2 regions of the Rhodoferax sp. GW821-FHT02C08 genome follow, and region 2 is predicted to be linked to the other one. Evidence: riboswitches for the same ligand, from Rfam matches in the RefSeq annotation. Region 2 holds a riboswitch; the other holds the start of a gene.
The links. A riboswitch is a leader RNA that binds a small molecule or an ion and turns the genes downstream of it on or off. The one in region 2 is predicted to bind thiamine pyrophosphate.
Positions count from the first base shown of each region.

Region 1: it holds a riboswitch for thiamine pyrophosphate, as region 2 does, so the genes downstream of both, AC07VY_RS25325 (thiamine ABC transporter substrate-binding protein) here and AC07VY_RS04275 (FAD-dependent oxidoreductase) in region 2, are expected to answer to the same signal.

Region 1 is NZ_JBWKVR010000036.1:32,112-35,312, reverse strand. Features, by position in the region: gene AC07VY_RS25330 (ABC transporter permease) at 1-728, opposite strand, end outside; gene AC07VY_RS25325 (thiamine ABC transporter substrate-binding protein) at 729-1,769, opposite strand; TPP riboswitch at 1,808-1,905, opposite strand; gene AC07VY_RS25320 (VTT domain-containing protein) at 2,039-2,683, opposite strand; gene AC07VY_RS25315 (cysteine hydrolase family protein) at 2,729-3,201, shown strand, end outside.
Region 2 is NZ_JBWKVR010000003.1:28,392-31,592, forward strand. Features, by position in the region: gene AC07VY_RS04265 (thiazole synthase) at 1-452, opposite strand, end outside; gene thiS (sulfur carrier protein ThiS) at 457-654, opposite strand; gene AC07VY_RS04275 (FAD-dependent oxidoreductase) at 651-1,730, opposite strand; TPP riboswitch at 1,763-1,860, opposite strand; gene thiD (bifunctional hydroxymethylpyrimidine kinase/phosphomethylpyrimidine kinase) at 1,903-2,745, shown strand; gene AC07VY_RS04285 (purine-cytosine permease family protein) at 2,804-3,201, opposite strand, start outside.

The sequences.
Region 1 (3,201 bases), on a different contig from region 2:
GCCAGCAAGCTCGCCGGGGCCAGCTGCAGCTCGTGCGCGACCAGGCTGTAGATCTCCACCTCCACCGTCGCATAGCGCTGGCCCCCCAACACCAGGGCCAGGCCAAAACCGGCAAAGCAATACAAGAACACCAGGCACAGGCTGGACGCCAGCCAGGGTGCGATCGCCGGCCACTCGACCCGCCAGAAGGCCCGCCACGGGCTGGCACCTAGGCTGCGGGCGGCGGCCACGCGTTGGGCATTGACCTGCTCCAGCGCCTCCAACCCGGCCCGCACCACCACGCACAGATTGAAAAACAGATTGCCATACAGCAGCAGCCAGGGCGAGTCCTGTAGCTCCAGCCCCAAGGCATTGCTCAACAGACCACGCGGCCCCCACAGCGCCAGCACACCCACTGCCGCCACCAGGGTGGGCACCACGAACGGCAGCATCAGCAGGCGCAACACCAGGCGGCGCCCGGCAAACTCCCAACGCGCCAGCACCCAGGCCACGGGCAAGCCCAGCAGCAAAGCGGCGACACAGGTGGCGCCCGCCTGCAAAAGCGACCACAGCACGCGCCAGCGCAGATACGGGTCGGTCCATACCGCCCACAGCGACGGCGTGGGTCCGGTGGCCAGCTCACCCCAAAAACCTTCGAAGCCCAGGCGCAGCACCGGTGCCACCAGCAGCACCGCCAGGCACAGCAGCGGCAGCGCTGCCAGCAAACTCTGGCGGCGTGTGATCGCCATTTATTTCAGTACAACTTGGGTCCAGCGCGCCACCCAGGCCGGGCCCTTGTCGGCAATAGTTTCGGCGGGCAGACTTTCAAACGCGGTGGGCTCGACCGCATGGCGCATCACATCGGCCAGAGGCGTGTGGGCCTCCACCGGATACATCCACATGCTGGTTTGCAAGGCTTGCTGCACCGCGCCAGCGCGCATGAAGCGGATGAACTTGGCGGCGGCTTCGCGCTGCCCGCCGCCCGCTACCAGGGCCACACCTTCGACCTGGCGGAACACACCGCCCTTGAGGAACAGGTTGGCGGTGGGCGACTCGCTGATCTTTTCCTTGCTGTAGAACACCTCAGCCGCCGGGCTGGTGGCGTAGCTGACCACCAGCGGGCGGCTGCCGCCGTTGCGGCTGAATTCGGTGTAGTAGGCCTCGGTCCAGCCCTTCACCACCTTCACGCCATTGGCACGCATGCGGCCCCACCAGTCAAAGGCTTTCTCCTCGCCCATGCCGGCCACGGTAGCCAGCAAGAAGGCATAGCCGGGGCTGGAGGTGGCGGGGTTGGGCACCACCAGCAGGTTACGGTAGGCCGGCTGGATCAAATCCTCCAGCGTCTTGGGCAAGGCCAGGCCGCTCTTGGCGAAAGCGGCCTTGTCGAAATTCAGCGTGACGAAACCGTAGTCCATCGCCACTACATTCGTGCCCACCTGTGTCACCGGCGAACCCTGGGTATAGGTCATGGGCTCCAGCACCTTGGCGGCCTGGGCCTTGGCCACCAGCGCGTTGTCTAGGCCAAACACCACGTCGGCAATGGGCTGCGCGCGGGTCAGTATCAGCTTATTCAGCATTTCACCCGCATCCCCGGCCTTGATCAGGCTGAGCTTGACGCCGGCATCGGCCTCGAACTGGGCCAGCAAGGGCTTGGGCAGATCAAAAGAGCTGTGCACCAGCACACGCAGCTCCTTGTCGGCAGCCAGGGCAGGGAAGGTGCAGAGTGCGGCCAGCGCGGTGGCGGCCCAAGTGAACGTACGGCGTGTACTAGTAGCGCGGCGGTGGAACATGCTTGCCTTTCAATGCGCCGGCGCGGGTCGCATGGAAGGCCGCAGCCCCATCACGCTCCCTACGCTGGCATGACCCAGATCAGGTGTGTGGGGTATTTCTCAGCCCGCTTCAAAGCAGGCACCCCCGGTGAAGCGTGGGATTGTAGAGTTCTCCCTGCTGGCGCTGGACAAACTTGTGGATAACCCGGGCAAGCGTTTGTATATGCAGGCTAAGCCATTGATTTACAAAGACAAAGCTTACAGCGCCTATTTTTTAGGCAAGTGGAATACTAAGCCTTGGCGGTCATACGGCCCTTCAGGGCGCCGATGGCAACCAGGGCCGTGGGTACCAGAATCATGGCCCAGATGATCTTGTCCAGGTTCTGCTTGACCCAGGGAAAATTGCCAAAGAAGTAGCCGATGGTGACGATGCCCACCACCCACAGCACGCCCCCCAGCACGTCAAAAAACACAAACTTGGCCCGATTCATCACCGCCACGCCCGCCACAAACGGCGCGAAAGTGCGCAGGAACGGCATAAAGCGTGCAGCCACCAGGGTCAGGCCGCCATAGCGCTCGTAAAACGCATGGGCCTGGTTGAAGGCCTTCTTGTTGAAAAAGCGCGAATCTTCCCACTGGAATACCTTGGGGCCTAAATAACGGCCGATGGCGTAATTGCTCTGGTTGCCCAAAATCGCCGCGGCCAGCAGCAGCCCGACCGACAGCGGATAGGACATCAGCCCCACACCGCACATGGCGCCCACCACGAACAGCAGCGAGTCCCCCGGCAGGAACGGCATCACAACAACGCCGGTCTCCACAAAAATAATCAGAAACAGCAGGGCGTAAACCCACAAGCCGTAATTGCTTACAAAAGCCTGCAGGTGCTTGTCCACGTGCAGAATGAAGTCGAGAAGTTGCATGAGAATGTCCATGGGCACCGATTATCGCCAGCATCGCAAGACAAACGGAAGACAGCCATGACACGCCACACCCATCTGCTCATCATCGACCCCCAGAACGATTTTTGCGATCTCCCCCCAGGTGCCGGCGGCAGCCCTGCCCTGCCGGTCACCGGCGCCCATGCCGACATGCAGCGGCTGGCAGCCTTCATCCGCGAATATGCGGCCCGGCTGACCGACATCACCATTACGCTGGACTCGCACCACCGGCTGGACATCGCCCACCCCACCTTCTGGCTGCAAGGCGACGGCAGCGCCGTCACTCCCTTCACCACCATCACGGCGGCGGATGTGAACGCCGGCCTGTATCGGCCGCGCGACCCCGCCCACCTGGGCCGCAGCCTGGCCTACCTGGATGCACTGGAAGCGCGCGGCCGCTACACCCTGATGGTCTGGCCGGTGCACTGCGAGATCGGCACCTGGGGCCACAACGTACACGCCGATGTGCACGCCGCCTACAACGCCTGGGAAGACCAGCAGGGCCGTAGCGT
Region 2 (3,201 bases):
CCCACGTCCACCAGGCGCTGGCACAGCACCAGGTCCTCGGTGCAATAGGGCAGCACCTTGAAGCCGTCCTTGATAAGGCGGCTGGCGGCCTCCACCAGGTTCAAGGTGTCGGGCTGCAGGGTGTAGTCGTCGCCTATCAGCTCCAGCTTGATCCAGGGGGTGTCGAACACCTCGCGCGCCATGTGGGAGGTGGTAATGGCCTCTTGCAGGCCGTGGCAGCCGGCGGTGTTGGGCAACACGGGCACACCGGTCTGGCGCAGCAGTTCCCAGAATCCATTGGGGCTCTTGTCCTGGCCGCCTAGGTTTTGCCGGCGCAGCGAAGCTGTGAGCATGGCCGGGCGGGCGCGCGTGATGGCGTCGGCCATGGTGCTGGGCGAGGGGTAGCGGGAGGTGCCCAGCAGCAGGCGGCTGGCGAAGCTTTCGCCGTACAGGATGAGAGGGTCGTGGGACATGGTGTCAGCCTCCGGTCACGGGGTGGATGATTTCTATGCTGTCGGCCTCGGCTAGCACGGTGTGCGGGTACTGCGCGCGTGGCACAAAGGTCTTGTTCACCGCGGTGGCAAATGGCGGCTGTGCCTGCATCTGCGCCAGTGCGTCGGCCAGCGTGGCGCCGTCAGGCAGGGTCTGGGGGGTGTTGTTGATGGTGACATTCATGCTTCTTCTACCGTCAGGTCGAATTGCGTGGCCAGCGCGGACGTACCGTGCTGCACCAGTTCCAGCACCACGTCCAGCATGGCCGGGGCGATCATGAAGCCGTGGCGGTACAGGCCGTTGATTTGCAGCGTATTGGGGGCAATCCGCCGGATCGCGGGCAGGTTGTTGGGCAGGGTGGGGCGGCACTGGGTGGCGCTTTCCAGGATGCGCGCTTCGCCAAAGCCGCTGTGCACGCTGTAAGCCGCGCTCAGCAGCTCCAGACTGGAGCGCACGCTCATGGGCGACATATCGTCGGACTCGATCTCGGTGGCTCCCACGACAAAGATATTGCCGGGTTTTGGGGCAATGTATAGCGGGTAGCGGGGGTGCACCAGGCGCACTGGGCGTTGCAGCTCCACGCCGGGCGCGTGCAGGCGCAGCACCTCGCCGCGCACCGCGCGCAGGGCCGGCCATTGTGTGCGTGCGCCCAGGCCGCGGCAGTCAAAGACCCAGTCGCTGTGGACATCTTCTGGCTGGCGCGGGCTGTGCCAGTGCATGGTGACACCCACCTGCTGCAACTGCACCAGCAGAGCATTGAGCAAGCCACGGTTGTCCAGTTGTCCCTCGCCGGGTAGCAGCAGGCCCTGGCTGAAGCGATTGCCGATGGCGGGCTCCAGCGCTGCGATGGCGGCGGAGTCCAGGTGCTGCGGTATGGGTAGGTTGGGCAGTTGCTGGCAGGTGGCGGTGAGCTGCTGGCCAAAGCGGCTGGCCTCGGGGGCGTCTTGCCGGTGCCAGAGAATCAAAGTGCCGTTGCGCTGGAAGAACACCGGCATGTCCAGTTCGGCGATCAGTTCCGGCCAGCGCGTGAGTCCATGCTGGCCCATCTGCACCACGCCGGTCTCGGTGATGGCCGATTCAGCCAGTGGCGCCAGCATGGCGGCGGCCACGCGGGCGGCGGCGCCCTCGGCCTCGGGTCCGCCGGCCTCAAAGACCTGTACGGTGTGGCCCGAGCGTGCCAGCGCCAGGGCCAGCAAGCGGCCCATCAGGCCTGCGCCAAGAATGGTGGTGGAGAGTGGGGTAGCCAAGGTATCGTCCATTTGCGAAAGCTCAATTGGGACGAAACGAGGCGCTGTCGTTGATAGAAACTTCCCACGCCAGCATGATCTGGATCGGGTATGAGGGTTTTTCTCAGTCTGGTTTGCGTACCAGACACCCCTGTTTCATCCGCAAACCCGGATTACATCACATCGCTGGCCCGATAATTTCAGCATGACTATTTCTGACTCTTCTCCCCGCTATCTGCGCCTGTTGTCGATTGCTGGCTCTGATAGTGGCGGCGGCGCGGGCATACAGGCCGACTTGAAAACCTTTGCCGCGCTGGGCTGCTACGGCATGACGGCGCTGGCCGCGCTGACCGCACAGAACACGCGTGGCGTGACAGCCATCCACCCCGTGCCAGCGTCCTTTCTGAAAGCCCAGTTGCAGGCTGTGCTTGATGATATTGGCGCCGACGCGGTGAAGATCGGCATGCTGCATTCGCCCGAGATGGTGGAGGTGGTGGCCTGGGCCATTGACCAGTACCAACTAAAACGCGTGGTGCTGGACCCGGTGATGGTGGCCACCAGCGGCGACCGCTTGATGGCGGTTGAAACCGTGCAGGTGCTGGTGGACCAGCTGTTTCCCCGCGCCACCGTGGTCACGCCCAATTTGGACGAAGCGGCTCTGCTGCTGGGCCGCAGTGTGGATACCGTGGAAACGCTGGAGCCTGCGGTGGCGGATTTGCTGGCGCTAGGTGCGCCGGCCGTGCTGCTCAAGGGGGGGCACCTGCCGGGGGATGCGGTGGTAGACCTGCTGGGCCAGTGCGATGGCAGCCGCCAGCCCTGGCATTCGGCCCGCATTGCTACGCACAACGGCCACGGCACGGGCTGCACGCTGTCGTCTGCCATTGCGGTGTACCTGGCAAAGGGCTTTGAGCTGACGGAGGCGGTGGGTCAGGCCCGGGCTTATATCCGTGGCGCCATACAAGCCGGTGCCAGCGTGCACACCGGGCACGGCCACGGACCGTTGAACCACGGATTCGCGCCTTTGCCCATGCAGGTTCTAGGCGTTTGAGGGTTTATAGGAAATAGACCTGTAGCGCAGGTATTACCTGCGCAAGAAGCTATTTTTTCTATAGCGCATAGGTGATGCGCAAAGGCCGCGTCAACCAAGCTACGAAGAACACCAGGGCCAGCGTCGGCAGGGCGGCGCCGAACTGTGGCGCGTAGTTGGTCAGCAGGTGGTAGGCCACAATGCCGGCCACCCATAATAGGGCAGCGCTGGGCTCCACCAGGCGTTGTGATGCGGTGGCCGTGCCCTGTGACAGGCGGCCCAGGATCACACCGTACAGGGGCACGAACACCGAGCTCAGCAGTGTCAGAAATGGCTCCAGGCTGTGCATGGGCAGCACCAGCGCCAGGCCGGTGCAGGCCACGGCCAGCAGGAGGCCCCAACGCCGCACACTCCACCAGGGGGCGAGGCTGTGGGCGGATACCGCACCCGAATACACGTCGCCGTAGGCGTTGTCGA